2 regions of the Peribacillus sp. RS7 genome follow, and region 1 is predicted to be linked to the other one. Evidence: predicted binding sites of a transcription regulator. Region 1 holds the regulator's gene; the other holds the start of a gene.
The links. Region 1 encodes CtsR, which represses protease genes until heat stress. Its sites were predicted from a motif close to ATGGTCAATAAAGGTCAAACA; they were not measured.
Positions count from the first base shown of each region.

Region 2: ACDZ29_RS24375 (ATP-dependent Clp protease ATP-binding subunit) is a predicted target of CtsR. The motif match lies at 8,730-8,750, and genes of this name have one in related genera.

Region 1 is NZ_CP168135.1:2,165,506-2,177,372, reverse strand. Features, by position in the region: gene gltX (glutamate--tRNA ligase) at 1-207, opposite strand, end outside; gene ispF (2-C-methyl-D-erythritol 2,4-cyclodiphosphate synthase) at 297-776, opposite strand; gene ispD (2-C-methyl-D-erythritol 4-phosphate cytidylyltransferase) at 791-1,480, opposite strand; gene ACDZ29_RS11105 (PIN/TRAM domain-containing protein) at 1,502-2,581, opposite strand; gene disA (DNA integrity scanning diadenylate cyclase DisA) at 2,808-3,881, opposite strand; gene radA (DNA repair protein RadA) at 3,884-5,272, opposite strand; gene clpC (ATP-dependent protease ATP-binding subunit ClpC) at 5,473-7,914, opposite strand; gene ACDZ29_RS11085 (protein arginine kinase) at 8,038-9,114, opposite strand; gene ACDZ29_RS11080 (hypothetical protein) at 9,111-9,662, opposite strand; gene ACDZ29_RS11075 (CtsR family transcriptional regulator) at 9,684-10,145, opposite strand; rRNA gene rrf (5S ribosomal RNA) at 10,522-10,637, opposite strand; rRNA gene ACDZ29_RS11065 (23S ribosomal RNA) at 10,702-11,867, opposite strand, start outside.
Region 2 is NZ_CP168135.1:4,902,791-4,914,657, reverse strand. Features, by position in the region: gene ACDZ29_RS24400 (glycosyltransferase) at 1-422, shown strand, start outside; gene ACDZ29_RS24395 (oligosaccharide flippase family protein) at 471-2,012, shown strand; gene ACDZ29_RS24390 (hypothetical protein) at 2,932-6,138, opposite strand; gene ACDZ29_RS24385 (metal-dependent hydrolase) at 6,782-7,408, shown strand; gene ACDZ29_RS24380 (C40 family peptidase) at 7,949-8,392, shown strand; gene ACDZ29_RS24375 (ATP-dependent Clp protease ATP-binding subunit) at 8,789-10,918, shown strand; partial or broken gene pulA (type I pullulanase) at 11,322-11,867, shown strand, end outside.

The sequences.
Region 1 (11,867 bases):
GTCCATACCAAGCCATTTCAAATATTTAAGCTGACTTTCCTCTCCACCTTCAATATTTCTCTTTTGGTCGGTATCTTCAATCCGGATGATGAATTTCCCGCCTTTGTTTCGTGCGTATAAATAATTAAATAAAGCCGTCCGTGCATTACCTATATGTAAATGTCCAGTCGGACTCGGTGCATAGCGAACTCGAATATCACTGCTCATGATATATATAGACCTCCCAGTCGTTCTTTTCTATTGTTTATTTTATCATTTATATACATTTGGTTAAAGGCATCCACTCTAAAAACAAATTAGTTTGATTTAACCAATAAGACAACAGCCTGTGCAGCGATTCCTTCGCTTCTGCCTGTAAATCCAAGTTTCTCTGTAGTGGTCGCCTTTACATTAATTCTATCTATCGAGGCATCTAAAAGTTCTGCAATCCTGCCTCGCATTTCCTCAATATACGGTGCCATTTTCGGGCTTTGTGCAATGATTGTACAGTCCGCATTACCTAAAGAATATCCTTCTTTTTTTACAATCGCCCAAATATACTGCAACAGCTTTGCCGAATCGGCATCTTTAAATTCAGGATCGGTATCCGGAAAATGCTTACCGATATCCCCTGCACCGATTGCCCCCAAGCAGGCATCAGCAACAGTATGCAAAAGGACATCCGCATCCGAATGACCTAACAAACCTTTCTCATGCGGAATCGTAATTCCGCCAATAATCAAGGGTCTACCCTCTACAAGCTGATGAACGTCATATCCTTGTCCAATTCGAAACATATCATTCTCCCCAATCATCGTTTTCCATGTTGTTGTTTATGTAAAATCGCTTCTGCAAAATATCGGTCTTCCTGAGTCGTAATTTTAATATTATCATAATTGCCCTCAATAATAACTACCTGTTCATTGATCCGTTCTAGCAAACTTGCATCGTCCGTCCCTAAAAAAGCTTCAGCCTCTGCCTGTTCATACGCCCTTTTTAATATGGATACACGAAAAGCTTGTGGAGTTTGCACCGCCCACAAGCTTGATCGTTCCACCGTTTCCAATACCTTTTTATCAGTAACTTTTTTAATCGTATCCTTTACGGGCACTGCAATGACAGCACCTCCATGAAGGGAAGCTGCGGTAGTCAATTCTCTGATTTGCCCTGGATTGATAAAAGGGCGAGCCCCGTCGTGGACCAGAATGATTTCTTCCCCAGCATGTTGCAGCCCATTATAAACGCTTTGTTGGCGCTCCTTGCCACCCATGACGAGTTTCTTGACCTTTTTAAGCCCATACGTTGCTATCAATTGACTGAAATAATCCTTTTCTGCCGGGTTTATTGAAAGGATAATCCCCCGGCAGTCAGGATCTTCTTCAAAGACACGAAGTGTATAAACAATAATCGGGATACCCGATAGTTCAATAAAAAGTTTATTCTTGCCCGCCTTCATTCTTTTTCCTTGTCCAGCTGCAGGTATCACTACTTCATAAAACATAACGGTTTCTCCTACTCTTCTTTATAATGCTTTTTCTAATAGTTTCGGTTTAGCGAATATCATACGTCCTGCAGAGGTTTGCAGTACACTTGTGACAAGTACATCGATTCGTTTCCCAATATGGTCACGACCACCTTCTACAACGATCATTGTACCATCGTCTAAATAAGCAATGCCCTGATTCTGCTCTTTCCCGTCCTTAATGACCTGAACATTCATCTCTTCCCCAGGAAGTACAACAGGTTTTACGGCATTGGCAAGGTCATTGATATTAAGGACCGCCACATTTTGAAACTCGCATACTTTGTTTAAATTGAAATCATTGGTAACGACCATTCCGCCCGATATTTTGGCAAGCTTCACAAGTTTACTATCCACTTCCTGGATGTCTTCAAAATCTCCCTCGTACATCTCCACTTTAATCGGAAGGTCTTTTTGAATCCGATTCAGGATATCCAAACCACGTCTTCCACGATTCCTTTTCAATGCATCAGATGAATCAGCAATGTGCTGTAGTTCGTTTAATACGAATTGAGGGATGACTATGGTACCCTCCAGAAAGCCTGTCTGACAGATATCCGCAATTCTACCGTCAATGATGACGCTTGTATCGAGAATCTTCAGCCGCTTGCTATACCCCTCTTCGTCCTCTTCACTTACTTCACCATCAGTATTCTTTTTCTTATTACTTTTCGTAAATAAACTCAATAGTTCATCACGTTTTTTAAAGCCCACCTGGAAACCAAGATAACCAAATAAAAGCGTAAGGATGATAGGAACCACCTTGATGGCACTGAAGGCTGAACCAACCAAGAACGCCGCAAGCAGCCCCACTAAAAGACCGACGCTGCCAAAGATTATGTCCGTAATCGGTATCTTAACAAGCTGTTCCTCCAGCCACTTCATAAAATAGATCACATGATCTACTGCCCAAAAAGTAATAAGATAAAAGATAATGGCACCCAACAGTACACTTACATAAGGATTGTTTATTAAAGCAATATCGTCTGCATGTAAAACAATTAATAATTCTGGAATAAGTAACATACCAAGTGTTCCGCCGACTATTAAGAAGCATGCTTGTATAATGCGTTTTAACATCCCTTTCACCTCCCTCTACTCATTATTGACCAATAAAATAAAATGAAACCTTCGAAAATTCGTTTTCATTATATACGTGAAATTCACTTAAGGAATTAGTGGATTTACTAATATGACTCCTTCTCTTTTTCGTAATATTAGCCTAGCACCCTGAGTTTTGAGTGTCAAAAATAAACACTAATCAATTTCAAGCTAATCCAGGGAAATTTTGAAGGCCAGCTGCACCTTACATCCTTCTATTTGTGACCAACTGATTTTTTAAAATGCGGAGTCCTTCTTTAATTTTATTGGCACGGACTTCGCCAATACCCTCTACATCGTCAAGGTTTTGAACTGTTGCTTTATTGACTTCGCTAAAGCTTCCGAACTGTTTCACTAAATTTTCGATAATCAAACCCGGCAAGCGTGGAATCTTATGAAGAATACGGTAACCACGGGGATGTACTGACTCATCAAGATGTATGTATCCGTGGTAGCCCAGCACCTTTAGAAGTATGCTTTCGTCCAATTTTTCCTGCATGGCCAACTCTTGAAGCCGAAAAATGATATCCTCTGGTTTTTCATCATTACTGGAAATATAGTCCTTGATAAGCCACTTTCCTTCCGTTTCAATATCTGCCAGGATTTCATTCATTTGCAGACGGATCAATCTTCCTTCCGTACCAAGCTCATTAAGGTAAGTAAGTAGCTCCGCCTTGATTCTGAGTACCATTACATAACGGTGCAATACCTGCAAAAGATCGGCATAGGTCACGATTTCCTCAAACTCTAATGCTCCTAATACTGATATGCTCTGCTGTAGGACCACCTTGTATTTTTCCAAGGTTTGAATGGCTAAATTAGCCTTAGCAAGTATGACCCCTATATCTTTGAGGGCATACCGGAAATTGCCTTGATATAAAGTGATGACATTCCGGCGTTGTGATATTGCGACGACCAACGACTTGGTCTCCCTTGCTACACGTTCCGCTGTCCGATGCCGCATTCCCGTTTCAGTGGAAGGTGTACTGTTATCCGGCACTAATTGGGCATTTGCGAAAATGATCGTATCGGCTTTTTCATTTAAAATGATGGCCCCGTCCATCTTCGCCAGCTCATACAATGTACTTGGGGTACAGCTACAGTTGATTTCGAAGCCGCCATCTACGATAGTTCGAACCTTCTCGTTATATCCAACCACTATCAAACCACCCGTATTTGCCCTCAGGACATTTTCAATACCCTCTCGAAGCGGGGTACCTGGAGCTACAATTTGCAGAATCTCCAATTTTGTTTTCTCATACCCTTTTTTATCTGTCATACTTACCCCCCTAACGATTGTTGAAGAGCCTCCGAGACCGATGAAACACCAACGATCTTAATACCTTTTGGCGCGGTCCATCCCCCTATATTATTAGCCGGTATGATCACCCGCTCAAACCCTAGTTTTGCTGCTTCTTGCACCCTTTGTTCAATTCTTGACACTCTTCTTACCTCCCCAGTCAGCCCCACTTCACCAATGATGCAATCGGTAGGGTTTGTTGGTTTATCACGGAAACTAGAGGCAATGCTGATTGCGACGGCGAGATCAATTGCCGGTTCATCCAGCTTGACACCACCAGCAACCTTTAAATACGCATCTTGGTTTTGGAGCAGCAAGCCCACTCTCTTTTCCAGAACAGCCATTAAGAGCGAAACTCGATTGTGGTCTATCCCTGTGGCCATTCGCCTTGGATTGCCAAAACTAGTAGGTGAAATCAATGCTTGAATTTCAACAAGCACCGGCCTTGTTCCTTCCATGGATGCGACTACTGTGGAACCCGAAGCTCCTTGAGACCGTTCTTCAAGGAAAATTTCCGATGGATTCGCGACCTCTTCCAAACCATGTTCTTTCATTTCAAATATACCCATCTCATTCGTCGAACCAAATCGGTTTTTGACAGCACGTATGATTCGATATGTATGGTGTCTTTCACCTTCGAAATATAAAACGGTGTCTACCATATGCTCAAGCAGCCGTGGCCCTGCAATGGCCCCTTCTTTTGTAACGTGTCCGACGATAAAGATCGCAATCCCATTCGTTTTAGCAATGCGCATGAGTGAGGCTGTGCATTCCCTAACTTGTGAAACGCTTCCCGGGGCAGATGTAACCTCCGAATGGTACACCGTTTGAATGGAGTCAATAATGACCAAATCCGGTTTTACCTCTGTAATCGCCTGTTGGATATAGTCCATATCGGTTTCAGCATAGACGAATAGATTTTCTGACATGGTCCCAAGCCGGTCCGCTCTCAATTTGGTTTGCTTGACTGACTCTTCACCTGATATATAAAGCACTTTTTTCTGTTTATGTGCCAATTGGGAGGATACCTGCAAAAGTAGAGTCGATTTACCTATACCCGGATCGCCTCCGATCAATACAAGTGACCCCTGTACGATCCCGCCCCCAAGAGCACGATTCAATTCCATTAAATCCGTCTTAATCCGTGGTTCTTTTTCTGATTGAATAGTAGTTATGGGCGCTGCCTTTTCCCTTTCCCCGGAACCACTAACCTCGGAATGGGTAAAAGCACCTTTTCTAGCAGGTTTAACGATTTCAGTTTCCTCGACCATTTTGTTCCATTCACCGCAACCTGGGCATTTCCCCATCCATTTCGCGGATTCATATCCACAAGACTGACACATAAATTTGGTTTTCTTCTTTACAGCCATAAATTACTCCTCTTTCTTTGGAAAAAATACCTATTTTAAGGATATTATATCTCTGTTTTATTTAAACCTTCTTAAGGCTAAGTTTTTTAAAAAAAATAATCACTCTACATTGTCCAACTTATACTCATTTTTACCTATGGATAAAAAACAGAGGTACACTGCAAAAAAATCTGCCGTGTACCTCGAAGTTTAGAATCAGGTTATTCACTTACATTAACAGGCTCACCTTGTCGGATTGCAAACTCATTATTCACGACATCCATCACGACCGTTTGCCCTTTTTTCACGTTACCCTTAAGCAACTCCTCGGAAAGATAATCTTCTACATGCTTCTGAAGCGCCCTGCGGATTGGTCGTGCCCCATATTCAGGATCGAAACCTTCCGTAGCAATTTTTTCTCTAGCAGCATCTGTCAGTTCCAAGTATATTTCCTGTTCTTTCAAACGGGTAGTAAGCTGATTTGACATTAATGTGACGATTTGTTTTAAATGATCCTTCTCTAATGAGTGGAACACGATAGTTTCATCAATACGATTCAGGAATTCCGGACGGAATGCTCGTTTGAGTTCTTCCATCACTTTCCCTTTCATATTTTTGTAATCCTGGCCGGTATCCTGGATGTTAAAGCCGACATACTTATCAATTTTTAAGGCAGATGCCCCTACATTCGATGTCATAATCAGAATGGTATTCCTGAAATCGACAGTACGCCCCTTGGAATCTGTCAGTCTTCCATCTTCCAAAACTTGAAGAAGAATATTGAAGACATCTGGATGGGCCTTTTCTATTTCATCAAGCAGAACGACTGAATATGGTTTCCTCCGCACTTTTTCCGTTAACTGTCCGCCTTCTTCGTATCCAACATATCCTGGAGGGGATCCAACAAGACGTGAAGTCGAATGTTTCTCCATATATTCGGACATATCTATACGGATCATAGCATCTTCATCACCAAAAATGGATTCAGCTAAAGCACGGGCAAGCTCGGTTTTACCGACCCCTGTAGGTCCCAAGAAGATGAATGAACCAATTGGACGTTTAGGATCTTTCAAACCTGCTCTTGCGCGTCGTACTGCTTTAGAAACCGCAATGACGGCCTCTTCCTGCCCAATTACGCGATCGTGGAGGATTGATTCCATATTAAGCAGTTTATCTGACTCTGTTTGCGCCAGTTTAGTGACTGGAACTCCCGTCCAGCTGGATACGACGTGCGCAATATCATCCACAGTCACTTCACTGTTCTCTTGCCCTTGTTTTTCTTTCCAAGTCTTTTTCGTTTCTTCCAATTGTTCTCTTAAGCGTTGTTCTGTATCGCGAAGCGAAGCAGCTTTTTCAAATTCCTGGCTCTGAACGGAAGCATCCTTTTCCTTACGAACATCATCTAGCTTCACTTCAAGTTCCTTTAAGTTTGGTGGCGTTGTGTATGAACGTAACCTGACCTTGGATCCAGCTTCATCAATCAAGTCAATCGCTTTGTCCGGTAAAAAGCGATCGGAAATATAACGGTCGGATAATTTGACTGCGGCATCAATCGCTTCGTCAGTAATCGAGACACGGTGATGGGCTTCATAACGGTCACGCAAACCCTTGAGAATTTGAATGGATTCTTTCATGGTCGGTTCATCTACTTGGATTGGCTGGAAACGACGTTCAAGCGCAGCATCTTTTTCAATATACTTACGGTACTCATCCAAAGTGGTAGCACCGATACATTGTAATTCACCACGCGCCAATGATGGTTTAAGGATATTGGAGGCATCGATTGCGCCTTCTGCACCGCCTGCACCAATCAATGTGTGCAATTCATCGATGAATAAGATGATATTACCCGCCTGACGAATTTCATCCATCACTTTCTTCAATCGGTCCTCGAATTCACCCCGATATTTAGTACCTGCCACAACAGTACCCATATCTAGGGTCATTACGCGTTTATCTCGTAAAATTTCAGGTACCTCATTATTGATGATCTGTTGGGCAAGCCCTTCAGCAATGGCTGTTTTACCTACCCCAGGTTCACCGATTAATACTGGGTTATTTTTTGTACGACGGCTTAATACCTCAATGACACGCTGTATTTCCTTACTTCTTCCGATAACGGGATCCAAGCTTCCTTCCCGGGCAATCGCCGTTAAATCACGGGCAAGGCCATCCAGTGTCGGTGTGCTAGCATTTGAAGCAGCTGAACCTTGATGACCACCTGATTCATTGCTGCCCAAAAGTTGTAATACCTGTTGTCGGGCTTTATTTAAACTTACTCCCAGATTATTCAACACGCGGGCGGCTACACCTTCCCCTTCTCGTATCAGACCAAGAAGTACATGCTCTGTTCCAACATATGAATGACCTAATTTTCTCGCCTCATCCATGGAAAGCTCAATGACTTTCTTAGCTCTTGGGGTATAATGTATCGTTTGAGCCGTATCCTGTCCACGGCCAATTAAATTTTCCACTTCTTTCTGAATCTTATCCGGTCCCAATCCAAGAGCATATAACGCTTTGGCTGCAATGCCATCACCTTCTCGGACCAGGCCCAGTAAAATATGTTCCGTGCCAATATTGTTATGACCTAAACGGATTGCCTCTTCTTGGGCTAATGCTAATACTTTCTGGGCTCTTTCAGTAAAACGACCAAACATCATAGGGAATTCCTCCTTAAGAATTTTCGTTTTGAATAAAGTTGTAGACAATTCTCTAAGTAATGGCAGGTTCTTGCTCCATATCTATTCATGAATATTGGTACTCACCAAAGAGGATAATGACCTCTATGAGGAGGAAGATTCCGTGAAATTCAAGCGTTCTCGGATGAGTGCTGCTCTACGGATATCCCTTTCATGGGATTTTAAAGGGCCACCTGCATACTTTTGTAAAAATCCCGACTGTGTCAAAATCATCAACTCATTTAGAATGCTTTTAGAAATATTTTTTATATACCCAAGATCTATACCTAGCCTAACATCTGAGATACAGGTAGCAGCTTCCTTGGTCTCGATGATTCGAGCATTGGACAATATCCCATATGAACGGAAAACTCTATCTTCTAATTGTATGTGGGAAGTCCTCGCTAATGCATCCCGCGCTGACCGTTCCTGGGCTATGATTTGTTGCACTACACTTGTTAGATCTTCAACGATATCCCTCTCCGACTTTCCGAGAGTGATTTGATTAGAGATTTGAAAGATATTCCCTAACGCTTGACTGCCCTCTCCATAAATCCCTCGTACCACCAACCCCAATTGGTTGATAGCCGGTATGATATTATTCATTTGCTGAGTAAGGACCAGGCCTGGCAGATGCATCATGACTGAAGCCCTTAATCCTGTTCCCACATTAGTTGGACAACTAGTTAGGTATCCTCTTTCTTCATCATATGCATAGTCTATGGATTCTTCAATCCAATCGTCAAGAACATTTGCAATCTTTAAAGTTTCCTTTAGCTGCAACCCCGACATTAAACACTGAATACGGAGATGATCCTCTTCGTTTATCATGATACTGATTTCTTCATTTTCCGAAAGGAGACATGCGCTTTTCGCTGATTCCTCAACTAAATGAGGGCTGATTAAATGTTTTTCAACGAGAACGCGCTTTTCCAGTGGCTGTAATTGGTCAATCTCTAGAAGTTCCAGCTTCCCAATCTCTCGAGTAACTTCCTCTTCAATTCTTTTTTTGACCAATTCAATTATTTTTTTAGCTTCTTCGTTAGAAAAGGAGGTTGGGAAGGTAAAGTCTTTGAAATTCCTGGCCAATCGAATCCTGGAACTCAATACAATATCGATCTCCGGCCCTTCGGCACTCATCCAGGAACTCAAGGCGTTTTCTACAAACTTTTCCAAGCTCATAATTCCTCGCCTCCCTCTTGTGCATCATACCTTTTTTCAAGGGAACGAACCTTATCTCTTACCTCTGCCGCTTTCTCAAACTCCTCTTGAATAATGTGGGTCTTTAAAACTTCTTTCAAATCCAAAATTTGCTTTCGAAGATATATGGTGCCACCAATCCTTTTTGGAATTTTCCCTATATGTGCTGTATTGCCGCTATGAACCCTTTTTAAAATAGGGTTTAACTGTTCATTGAATGTTTTATAACATTCGGCACAGCCAAACTTACCAATATGGACAAATTCTTTATAGGAACGATGACAATTCGGGCAACGCCTCTCTTCCGATTTGGGTAATGCATTTGCCTTTGTCTGTTGAATATTCGACTCCATATTCAACAATCCTGCTAATAAATTATTTATTGAAAAACCAGGTCCCCCTGCATCCATGAACATCTCACCTTTTTCCTGAGCACATTTCTCACAAATCATGACTTCAGTCTTTTTTCCATTGATGATTTTGGTGAAGTGTAGGGTAGCAGGCCTTTGATGACATTCTTGGCAAATCAACGTTCATCACCTCTGCCAGTTTCATTTATATTTTAAAGTCGTAAGCATCGCAGTTAAAATTCTTGCCCTAAGCTCATCGCGGTCAGGTAGGTCGATATAAATCACCGATCTATCTATGACACTCATCATAATCTTTGCTTCTCTTTCATTAATGACTTCCTCATTCATCAGCCGGGAAATTACTCCTTCAGCCATCGATTGAGTTACCCTAGAGCCAATAAGCGATAATAATTGGTTAATAAGTTGCACGGAATCCTGTGATTCCACTTTCATGATGCGTATATAACCGCCGCCTCCACGCTTACTCTCTACAACATAACCTCTCTCGATTGTAAACCGGGTATTGATTACGTAATTGATTTGAGAAGGAACACACTGAAATTTATCTGCTATTTCACTTCTTTTAATCTCTAAGATATCTTTTTGACTTATTTCCAGCACTTGCTTCAAATAAGTTTCGATAACATCAGATATGTTTCTCACTCAGCCTCCTCCATTCTGACTTTGACTATATTTGACTATTATTATACAAGGAAAAATGCATTTTGCAACTTAAACGCACTTTCTTTCTGTATTATCCATTTTCTCCAAATTATATGTAGTTACATACCCCATTGAACATTAAAGTTGAAATATCTTACATAAATACCCTGAAAAGATAAATGCAAAACCTGCAATTTTTTCTTCTCCTCAAAGCTCCTTCACCTAAATTCAACCTTTTTCTCCAGCTCGTCCGTTCCCTCTAATGGTATTTTAACCAACAAATAGATCCAGCCCTATGCTGACCCTGGAGATAAAAAACCTATTCGTTAATTAGAATATTAAAAAAGACCAGCCAGAATGGCTGATCTTAGATATGGCTTGGCGGCGTCCTACTCTCACAGGGGGAAACCCCCAACTACCATCGGCGCTGAAGAGCTTAACTGCCGTGTTCGGAATGGGAACGGGTGTGACCTCTTCGCTATCGCCACCAAACAATAAAGGAACGTTGTTCCTTCAAAACTAGATAATAAGAAGGTATTTCATTTTTTAAAAAGCGTTGGTTAAGTCCTCGATCTATTAGTATCAGTCAGCTCCACATGTCGCCACGCTTCCACCTCTGACCTATCAACCTGATCATCTTTCAGGGATCTTACTAGCTTGCGCCATGGGAAATCTCATCTTGAGGGGGGCTTCATGCTTAGATGCTTTCAGCACTTATCCCGTCCGCACGTAGCTACCCAGCTATGCCTTTGGCAAGACAACTGGTACACCAGCGGTGCGTCCATCCCGGTCCTCTCGTACTAAGGACAGCTCCTCTCAAATTTCCTGCGCCCGCGACGGATAGGGACCGAACTGTCTCACGACGTTCTGAACCCAGCTCGCGTACCGCTTTAATGGGCGAACAGCCCAACCCTTGGGACCGACTACAGCCCCAGGATGCGATGAGCCGACATCGAGGTGCCAAACCTCCCCGTCGATGTGGACTCTTGGGGGAGATAAGCCTGTTATCCCCGGGGTAGCTTTTATCCGTTGAGCGATGGCCCTTCCATGCGGAACCACCGGATCACTAAGCCCGACTTTCGTCCCTGCTCGACTTGTAGGTCTCGCAGTCAAGCTCCCTTGTGCCTTTACACTCTACGAATGATTTCCAACCATTCTGAGGGAACCTTTGGGCGCCTCCGTTACTCTTTAGGAGGCGACCGCCCCAGTCAAACTGCCCACCTGACACTGTCTCCCACCCCGATAAGGGGCGCGGGTTAGAATTTCAATACAGCCAGGGTAGTATCCCACCAACGCCTCCACCGAAGCTAGCGCTCCGGCTTCTCAGGCTCCTACCTATCCTGTACAAGCTGTACCAAAATTCAATATCAGGCTGCAGTAAAGCTCCACGGGGTCTTTCCGTCCTGTCGCGGGTAACCTGCATCTTCACAGGTACTATAATTTCACCGAGTCTCTCGTTGAGACAGTGCCCAGATCGTTACACCTTTCGTGCGGGTCGGAACTTACCCGACAAGGAATTTCGCTACCTTAGGACCGTTATAGTTACGGCCGCCGTTTACTGGGGCTTCGGTTCAAAGCTTCGCTTGCGCTAACCTCTCCCCTTAACCTTCCAGCACCGGGCAGGTGTCAGCCCCTATACTTCGCCTTGCGGCTTCGCAGAGACCTGTGTTTTTGCTAAACAGTCGCCTGGGCCTATTCACTGCGGCTTTTCCGGGCTATTCA
Region 2 (11,867 bases), 2.7 Mb from region 1:
ACGGTTTTAAAGTAAGGTGGTATTGTGTTGGAGAAGGTAATTTAAGAGTAAACTATGAAAAGCAAATACAAAAAAATAACGTATTGGATCATTTTATTCTTTTAGGTTCCAAACCAAATCCCTATCCATATATAAAAAATTGCGATATTTACGTCCAACCATCTAGACATGAAGGTTATTGCATTACACTTGCTGAAGCAAGATGCTTAAATAAACCAATCATTACAACAAATTTCACCGGCGCAAAGGAACAAATAAAAGATGGAGTGACAGGTCTAATAGTTAAATGTGATGAAGACGAAATCTATCAAGCTATAGTTAAATTAATAAACAATTTAACTATAGGTGAATATTTCACTAATAATTTGGCTACAGAATCTATTGATACGAAAAATGAAATAGAGCAAATAATCAAAATTTAATTATAAAATAAAGACTCAAATTTTTTTATTAGGATGGAAGGTAATACCATGATAAATCAGCTAAAGGCAGGTGCAAGTTTATCTTATTTTGCACTCTTCATAAATATTATTATTTCAATAATTTATACACCAGTAATGTTAAATTTGCTTGGTCAATCAGAATATGGCTTATATAGTTTAGCTAGTTCAGCAGCAGGATATGTTGGTATTTTAAACTTTGGTTTAGGTAATGCAGTAATTAGATATACCGCTAAATATAAAGCATTAAATGATGAAGAAGGATGCTTTAATTTATATGGCTTGTTTTTAAAAATTTATTTAACTTTAGGTTTAATAGCCTTAATTTTAGGGATTTTATTGATATTAAATACAGATTTGTTTTTTTCTAGCTCATTAAATATAGAAGAGATACACAAACTTAAATTATTAATGAGCATAATGGTATTTAACATTTCTACAGGAATTGGGCTAGGTGTTTTTAGTGTAATAGTATTGGCTCATGAAAAGTTTATCTTTCAAAAACTAATTGTGATCGTTTCATCCATTATAAGCCCACTCCTCATATTACCCCTGCTATTAATGGGTTATGGCTCCATAGCTATGGCAATTGTAACGACATTGTTAAATTTATTGTTTATTGCACTTAATATGTATTATTGTTTTAAAACTCTGAAAATTAAAATATCTTTCGGGAAATTCGATTCCAAATTATTTAAAGAAATTATTGTTTTTTCGTCTTATATTTTTTTGAATTTAATCATCAGTCAACTATATACTTCAACCGACCAAGTAATTCTTGGGATATATAGCGGAACAGTAGCTGTATCCGTTTATGCTATTGGGGCTTCTTTTACTGGTTACTTCTCAGGCTTTTCTTCAGCAATATCAAATGTTTTTTTATCTCGTGTATCTGGAATGGTAATTAAGGGAGCTTCTAATAATGAATTGTCCAATCTTTTTATAAGAATAGGTAGAGTTCAATATATAATCATATCTTTTGCTTTAAGTGGATTTATTGTATTTGGGCAAGAGTTTATAAATTTATGGGTTGGAAAAGAGTATCAGGTATCATATATAGTTGCTCTTGTTATTTTGGTACCCATGATAGTCTCTCTTATTCAGGGAATGGGAGGGGTCATACTTCAAGCCAAAAATATGCAAGGTTTTAAATCAATAGTTAACATTTTTATTGCAATCTCAAATGTGATTATTAGTATCATCTTTGTTCAAGTTTGGGGAGTTATCGGTTGTGCAATTGCCACAGGAATCTCATTCACTTTAGGAAATATAATAATAATAAATTATTATTATTGGAAAAAAATCAAATTAAATATACCAAAGTTTTGGATTAATATACTTTTTATGAGTTTCCCACTTATTTTAAGTATAATTTATGGGGCCACTATTAATAAAGTACTTCTAACAAATATATGGTTAGTTTTATTTGTGAAAATTTTAGGATTTTCTATCCTATATTTTTTATCTATGTGGTTTACTGCAATGAATAAATACGAAAAAAATCTATTTATTGTACCAGCTAAAAGTATTTATCAAAAGTTTAGGTTAAGGCTTAAGAATCAAGTTACCTAGATAAAAATAATAAAAATTTTCCGAAACATATCAACCTGGATTAAAAATTAGACTGGCATTAAAGTACATACCGAATGAAATGTTGAAGCGTTAAAAGCAGTATTGGACAGTATTAAAAATCAAAATGTAGATCTATCTTGGTGATGTCTATTTTCGAGGATCAGAACTCAAACGATCATTGTATTGAGTTCACTCCTTACAATATTAATGTAGATGGTTATATGGAGGCTAAGAGTAAGAGGGGCACTAATCAAGTCTTGGAAATTATTAATTTAGGAGTTATTTATTAAAGCTCACCGTTGATAATGAAAATATTTTATATAACAATCCAAATAGTATTTATAAAATATTTAGTTTACTGAAAATACAACACTTGATGAATTATTTGAAGTTGTTTACAATTTGAAAACTACCAACATCACCCTTCTGTCAAAATACGGAAAATAATTAGATGGATAAGGACGGTATTTATCCTTCAGTGAATGATGTAGTCATTTTGTTCATTAAGCGTTGAACATGATTAGACTTAGTCGAAACCCTTTTGTTTAAAAATAGTCGTTATACAGAACGAAACTTTGAATTAAGCAGAAGAGACAAACCTTACATTGTTTACCGAAAAAGAGGAAAATTAGAAATTTCCAAGAAGAAGCCATTGTCAGTCATTTTTACTTGTCGTATCAAATTGCAAACAAAGATCTAACTAAACAAATTCTTCCCTTTAAGCAATAATAGGGGTGAATTCTTTAAATCGTTACTTCAGATAAGGTATACTAAATACTCTCTTCTGAAAAACTCGAGTAATCAAGATCTACAATGGTCTTCTTGAATTCATAATTCTTTTTATTACCTGTATTTTTCATTCCAAGTCGGACACATTCTTTCAAAAAGCCTCGTAATAGAAGGGAAATGTGATAGTTTTTTAATTTGAAATTACACCATATGTCTTAAACTCAGCTAAGGCCCCTACATACTCCCAAGTTACTCCTCCGTCTATAGATTTTCCTGTTGTATGCGTAGGTGCAACAGTTCCTGATGTTCCTGCTACTGTAGCTTTATAGACTTTGTTATTTGAATGAACAAAAGCGTTAATCTTGTATGCTTTATTAGCCGTCCATGGGTTTGCATTGGCATATCCAGCTATAATACAAACCCAACCTAGAAATCCCCCAGCAACCGGGTTAGTGTTTTCTACTTTTTGACCTACAACAAATAACCCTGATGTGGGTATTGCTGAACTACTGGATACGTATAGTGGATTATAGATTTCCAAGCTTCCATTTGCTGGGGGAGGGAATCCATTAAAACCTTCATAAGTGGTATTCTTAATTGTTGCAGAGTTCGTATAGATGTTAGGATTTGTACTTAAAAATAACCTGAGTTTTGTAATGTCCGAGACTCGTATTTTAGAGTTTTCTATTTTAACCTTTTTGTAATTATTAATATCGAAGTTGGTATCTAAGTTGTAATATTTCATTAAAGTAGTAACAGTAGTTGATTTGTGTATTAACTCGGAGTTAATGATGATTAATTCATAATTTCTAGGAATGATGCCTTCCGGATAACTAGTAATTTTTACATTGTCGCTAATTCCCATTAAATAAGTACTAGCATAGTTTGAAGTAAAGTTTATTTTACAGTTGTTGAAAATTGTTTTTCCAGTTATTCCTCCAATTGATGTGTTATTGACATATTGACCGCCTGATATTACGTTACTATCTTGAAAAAGGCAATTATTGAATAAAATGCTGTGTGAAAGAGTTGCATCTACGATCTGGCTAGTAACTGAACAATTATAAAACTTAGAATTATGGAATTCAATATCATTAGCTAGATTGTTTGAATTAAAAGAAACGGACTTAAACACATTATCGCTTACATAACTTGTAGAATCTTTTGGTTTCATCACAGATACCCTGTAATGTGAACCATAATTGAAATCTTCAAACGTATTACCCGTACATTTTTTTATATTATCAATCGTTATATTCGAGTATCCAGTATAAGAGGACCCTGTGTAGCTTTTTATGTTATTTCCAACTAACTCTATGTTACCTGATGAAATCAATGAGTCTATATTTATAACATTATTAATAAGTCTAACCCTTGTTTTAACTCCTGTTGCTATGACTGTCATAGCAGATGAGTTGATTGTATTATTAGTGAAAAGAACATTTCTTTCTTGAGTAGCTACAGAGTTGGTTATTTGTAACCCACTACTCTCATAAAACACATTACTATCTATAATCATATTTGCGTTATTGTAAACAACAACACCACCAATTTCACTTAATATGTTACCTACAATTCTGCCGTGATAAACACCCATCAGTATTCCATTAAACCCTGAAAATATATGGTTGTTCTCTATTATTACATAGTTACTGTAGCTGTCTTCAAAGTTTATCGCGTACCTGGTTGAATCAGGGAACAGAGGGATGTTCAACCCTGAATCCATACCGTTGTGGAAAATCTTATTATAGGATATATAGGTAAAGTCCGCTCCGCCACTAATGCCGCCTCTATGATTATTGTGTATGGTACATCCAAAAATTTTAACATGATGTGCCTGAGGCTTTGTTATAGAATACGAAATTTGAATGCTAGGAAGACCAGTTTTTTCATTAATAAATTGTAATCTTATATAAGAAGTGTCAAGAGGTACTGTAACAATTTGTAGGTAAACTGCTTTCTTTCTAGCTATTACCATATCTTTTGAATTATAAAAGATGTATTCAAATGTTTTGTTTTCAATAAGGGGTATTCTTGTATATCCGCCACTTGTTCTCATTTGCAGTTGTTTATGTTCCCCTTGTATGACCGGAAATTTATTAGTTAGATAAGCTCCTGCGAGAGTTTGAACAACTTTACCTGTAGTATCAACATATCCGGGATAGGCTTTTGTGTCTGATGGATTAAGATTCCATTTACCTGTTTTGGTTGGATAGGACCCTATCGTTATTCCATCTCCCATAAACATAGAGACATCTATATTTTCAATAGTTATGAAATTTGCACCAGACTCTATTTTTATGCCGTAGGTTTGCTCCATTCCTTTTTCTGAATTAAAACCATTACCCCCGTCAGAAAAGCTCCTATTAGGGATATCACCCAATATTGTTCCGTTTATCACTTGTACATTTGAAACATTATCGATCCGAATTAATTCCCCACTTAACTTCCATGCCGGGGTAGATAATGGAGACTTATCATAGGGGTTTTTATTAATGGAGTCATACATCACCTCAAAGATAGATCCGTTTAAATCCAGTGTTTGGTTACTATATAATTTAATTGGAGTGTTTACCATAGCGTATATTTCAGCTGCGCCACTAAGGTTGGTATAACAGAAACTATATGTGCCAAAAGGAACAACAATTCTTGTTAATCCATTTTCATTTGCAAACTTAAGTGCATTATTAAATCCTAGTATGTTATTGTATGCGATTTGCCATTGTTCTTCTGTGTAGGGAGGTTTTCCAAAAGATCCTTGGGTTATTCCCCACCTTTGCAGCTCAACTGTGTAAATTGCTTGATTGTTGCTAATCATTGAACCTACAACAGGCGTCAAATTTGCATCTTGAAACTTCAAAAAATTATCTTCTGACGGTGTTGATGTGGAAACATCAACATCTTCCAATCCAGGTAAAGGAACTCCGGCCTTAAAAGATTTGCCATCTGATTTATTGTTTGAGTCTTTACTGGCATTGTGATAAGTCCCAAGTTTGTGATCTTCAAAGATCTTTGATTCCTTAGAATTTTTAAATTCTGTTATATTTAACAGTTCGTCCAAATTTCCAGTATTGTGTTTCCCAGATAGTATATTAATTAATCCTGATACAGTTAACAATTCATTTGTTGTACCGGTGTTCCCTATTTTGGCTAATAATTTTCTTAAATCAGTATCTTCAAATATTAAAATACTATTTTTATCGATCTTTATGTTTTCGCCGTTTGATGTATCATTTGGAGAAGGGTTTTGACTACTAACGATAATAATTAATTTCTTTTCTTTTTCTGACGAACCAATGTATAACTCCTTTGTGTCCAAACAGTAGCCAAATTCACCAAGATTTAGCTTTGGTAAATCCTCTTTTAAACCTAACCTGACTTGGATTTTTTGTAACATTTAATTATTCCTCCATAATCAAAAATTGTTAACAGCTATTTTTGATTCAACATAACTTCAAACTTAATCAGCTTTGATAAATTCCCATTTAAGTCATCTCGTCTATTTGGGTTTAACCATCTTATTCTAGAAGACAATACAATTAATGAAACTATATGATTATGGTATGCAGAAGTGGGACTAGGTGTAAGGGCAAAAGGTGCTCGGTCATTCAAATTTTCACATTTATATATTAAACATAGCGAAGTGGAGTAAGGTGAAGCTGGAGAAAAGTTAAAAGAGGTTATATAAAAAGGTAGTACAATAAAAGCGCGTAAAGATCTTGAGAACAGATCTTTACACGCTTATTTTGAGATTTACTTTACAATTAAGCAATCAAAGGCTAAATACGCTTACCCAGCATCCGTCTATATATTAAATATCCAATGTCCCGTTACGGAGGAGATCACTGTTTCAAAAACAATCGAGTCCTAAGAACCTAAAATCATTAGGTTCTATTTGTGCTGTAATAATGATTAATAGGGTTTTTTAAAAGAATTAAAGAAATTCCTTCAAAAATATTGTATAGTTAGAATGCAGGGATTCGAACAAACATTCGTTTCTTAGGAGCGAGATTACTTCTTAGAGGGACAGGAGAGAGACAGTGAACGGTACAGCACACATGGCATTAGGGGCATCGGTTGGATTCTTGACGGCTAACACACTTCAAACAGATCCAACCACCACTTTATTCTTGGTTGGGATTGGGGGCGTTTCAGGCCTTATGCCCGATATGGATATTGATGGAAAGTTAAGTAATAGGATTACCTTTTCACATAAGTTTATCCGAACGTTAGCACAAACGATTGGGGTTTTAATGATCCTTTATTGTGTTTTGGAAGGTTCTGAAACTGAAAAGTGGATTGGAGTAGGGGCAGGAATCGGAATCATCATTATTTCATCTTTCATTACACAAAGGCATATGCTGACCCTGACTGGGTTAGCTGTATTAGGCGGGGGATTATCTTGGCAGGAAAACTGGTTATGGCTGTTGGGCGTCTATATTATCCTAGCATCCTTTACACCGCATAGAAGTTACACCCATTCGATTGCCGGAATCGTCTTCTTTGGCATCATTGCCTTTCAATTCGAAGAATTCATGGGGATTGATGGGATTTTAACTACTTGTGTTTTAGGATACATAAGTCATTTAATTGCAGATATGAAGTTTTTACCTTTTAATAAACGTGGGGTAAAGTTATTTCTTCCATTTTTCTCAAAAGAATTTTGACAGTGGCTTTCTTACCGCTGTTCAGACTATAGACAAATTGGAGAAGAACCAGTTTACTTTCATTGTTTTCTTTTAAATAAAGTTTCAGTTGATTTCAGAAATCCGCTCCCTTTCCGCCGACTGTCTGCCGAGCCTCCTCGCCGCAAGCGCCTGTGGGGTCTCGGCTAGCCAGTTATTCGGCAGGAGTGTCGCAAATTTCTTCAATCTAGAGAGGGTTCCATACGTATAATCAAGTAAAAAAACATGAAGGATAATAAAATTTTCATTTAAATCATGGTTCGGGGTGAGAGCATTCCGAAACTCCTTTTGTCGTTAAACTGGACAGTGGTTTTCTTACTACTGTTTTTTCTATGAGGAAAAGTAAAATTGCTTTGACAATAAGGTGAATGAAGGATGCCTGTTTCGACTTATTTTTATCTTTTATATGGTCATTCTTCCTATATCTACTAAATGTAACATAATTGTAAAGATCCTGTGATGCGAATGATATGCCTTTTCTAGTATATTAGGTTTAGCAAATCACATCAGGGGGTAAATAATTTGTTTAAGAAAATTGTCGTCGGATTGTCATTGGCTATTATGCTTGGAACCGTATCTTTTACAGGGGAACAAGTTGAAGCTGCTTCATATCATACTAAAGCGATTAAAGTGGCAAAAAGTGAATTAGGTACAAAATATAAAACGGGTGGCATTTCTACTTCAGGTTTTGATTGCTCCGGCTTAGTGAAATATTCATATCAAAAGGCTGGTAAGAATTTACCTAGGACGGCTGCCGATATATATAAAAAAGGAAAGAAAGTTAAGACTTTACAAAAAGGTGACTTAATGTTTTTTGCGCCAAACAAAGCGAAAAAACCTACACACGTGGCTATTTACATAGGGAACAATGAATTCATACACTCTTCATCATCCAAAGGAGTGTCATACGCCAAAACAAATAATAGTTATTGGAAGCCAAAGTATATTGGTGCCAAACGTATATAATAGAAGAAAATCAACTTAATATAAAATACTAAGAGACTTAATGAAGTCTCTTTTTTTGTTTTAAAAAATAAGAATTGATGAGACAGATGATTGTTTAACGTAAGTTTTTTCTTTCAAAAAGAGTAAGTGAGTGGTGGTTTATTGGTTATGTGCGTGCTGAAATGGGTAATCAATAATAATTGAAAATGCTAGATGCATAGAATCTTTTTATTTGACTATAAATGGATAGTTTAATATGATTAGCAAACTAATTGGAGGGAATTTATAATTTGTTTCCAAAAAAATTCACAGACAAAATTATTGAAAGTCAAAGAAGGTCAATGTATAATAAAGTCAGAAAGTCAAAGAAGGTCAAAGATTTAATTGAGTTTAATATTTTTAAAGGAGGAGTACTACATGTTTTGTGAAAAATGCCATGTAAACCAAGCTAATATTCAAGTTCATCTAAATATGAATGGTCAGGAGCATGATGTGAAACTGTGCTCCACTTGTTATAAAGAAGAGCGAAATAAACTGGGTGCAGCAATGGGGGGAATGGATTCAGGGAAATTCCCGTATAACGGATCCCTAAACTCATTCAATCCATTTAATTATAATGAAGTTCCTAAACCGGATTCCTTCGAACAAGACGAGGGTGAAGGTTTGCTTGAAGAGTATGGCCGTAATCTGACTGATGTAGCTAAAGCAGGACTTATTGATCCGGTAATCGGAAGAGATGAAGAAATCAAACGTGTCATCGAAGTCCTTAATAGACGCAATAAAAATAATCCAGTTTTAATTGGTGAACCTGGAGTCGGTAAAACAGCCATAGCTGAAGGTCTGGCTTTAGCCATTGCTGAGGGTTCAGTGCCTGGTAAATTACGTAATAAGCTGGTATATATGCTTGATGTCGCGTCCCTTGTTTCGAATACTGGAATTAGAGGTCAATTCGAAGAACGAATGAAGCAATTGATCAGTGAATTACAGGAAAGAAAAAATGTCATTTTATTCATCGATGAAATTCATCAACTGGTTGGGGCGGGTTCAGCCGAAGGATCAATGGATGCAGGAAATATCTTGAAACCAGCACTTGCACGTGGCGAACTTCAGCTTGTCGGAGCCACCACTTTATCCGAATATAGGAAAATTGAAAAAGATGGTGCTCTTGAAAGACGCTTCCAGCCTGTACAGGTTAATGAGCCGACAACAGCTGAGGCATTGGTCATCTTACAGGGTTTAAAAGATAGTTATGAATCCTATCATGGAGTCACATATAGTGAAGAAGCGCTAAAAGCGGCTGTTGAACTCTCGAACCGTTACATTCAAGATCGTTTCTTGCCGGACAAGGCAATAGACTTGATGGATGAAGCGGGTTCCAAATTGAACTTGACCATAGAAGACGGCCAGGTAGAAAATATGAAAGAGCGCTTGGCGCAAATCTATAAAGAAAAAGAAATGGCCTTAAAAGAAGAAGCCTACGAAAAGGCTGCCGTCCTTCGTGATGAAGAAGAAAGACTGGAAAAATCTTTGCAGGCTGGAGAAAATACTATTAAGCCAACCGTTTCCGTTGAGGACATTCAAAAAATCATCGAACAAAAGACTGGTATACCTGTAGGCAAGCTGCAAGAAGATGAGCAGGGAAGAATGGTTCATCTACAAGACGAACTAATGAAAAAAGTCATCGGGCAGGAAGAGGCTGTCAAAAAGGTTTCTAAAGCCGTCCGAAGGAGCCGTGCCGGATTAAAATCCAAAAACCGTCCAACCGGTTCTTTCCTTTTCGTAGGTCCAACAGGTGTCGGTAAAACCGAATTGGCGAAAACTCTTGCTGAGGAATTGTTCGGGGACAAGGAAGCGATGATTCGTCTTGACATGAGTGAATTCATGGAGAAACATAGTGTTTCTAAATTAATCGGTTCTCCGCCTGGATACGTAGGCCATGAGGAAGCAGGGCAATTGACTGAAAAAGTTCGCCGCAAACCTTACAGTATTATCTTATTGGATGAAATAGAAAAAGCTCATCCAGATGTAATGCATATGTTCCTGCAAATCATGGAAGATGGCCGGTTAACGGACAGTCAAGGCCGGACCGTAGCTTTTAAAGATACCGTGATCATCATGACGAGTAACGCTGGAGTCGGAGAAAAACAAAAAGTAATGGGATTCGGTACAAGTACTGCTGTAGAAGAGGCTTCAATCCTCCAATCATTGGGCAATTTCTTCAAACCGGAATTCTTGAACAGATTCGATAGCATCATTGAATTTTCGGCATTGAAGAAAGAAGATCTTCTGCAAATCGTTGATATCATGATTGAAGAGCTTGACGAAACACTTGCTGCAAATGGTTTAACTTTAAGTGTAACTCCTGAAGCAAAACAAAAACTGATTGAACTCGGGTATCATCCAACTTTCGGGGCGAGACCGCTCCGCCGGGTACTTCAAGAACAACTCGAAGACGGGATCACTGACTTTATCTTTGAGCAACCTGACGTTAAAAACTTCACTGCAATAGTTGAAGATACTTCTGTGAAAATTATTAAAACACCATAAAGAGTACTAGAAATGCCTCCAAGACCGTAAAACTGTTATGGAGGCATTTTTTTCTTTTTTAGGTATGGGGATTCAAAAGGACAAAAAAGGTCCAGTCAGTAACGTGAATGATTATGTTGCATTTGGTTATTTAAACTAAATAAATCCAATAATAGATTTCTGAATTTTCAACATAATCAGATGTTTTGAAGGGTAATATCTGTGGAATCATAGCATAAGGGAAGATTCACCCTTGATTATAAATATAAAAAAATCCTGTTATAAAATGGGAATTTCAATGGAGGAATGACCTATTAAAGATTCACTTTCTTATTTTGAAGAGGAAAATACAAATAATCGCAAACCGGAGGATAAAGAAACGGAAAACCAGGCCGAATCCCTGCCAATTCCGAGTATTAATCCAGTAAATCCGGCAGAATTGGATGCACAGTATTTCTATGAAGGAAAAGATTTAGGAAATTCCTACCTTAAAGATAAAACGGCATTCAGGTTATGGGCACCTCTTGCATCTGAAGCTAAGCTAGTTACTTATAAACGTTGCGAGGATTCAGATGGAATGGAGGTTCAGATGGATCGTTCGGAAAAGGGAACCTGGACCATTGAACTGGCCGGTGATCAGGATGGGTTGATTTATACATACAAAGTGAAAATTGGCGAAATTTGGAGTGAAGCCGTGGATCCCTATGTTCGTGCAGTTACGGTAAATGGAAATAAAGGGGTCGTGGTAGATTTAACAGACACGAACCCTGAAAAGTGGACACGGGATAAACCACCTCTCGATAAGGCTGAGGACATAATCATTTATGAATTGCATACACGGGATTTGTCGATTCATCCTGAAAGTGGAATCCATCATAAAGGTAAATTCTTAGGAGTAATTGAAACGGGAACAAAAGGTCCAGAAGGAGCGAAGACGGGTCTTGATCATATTAAGGATCTGGGTGTAACC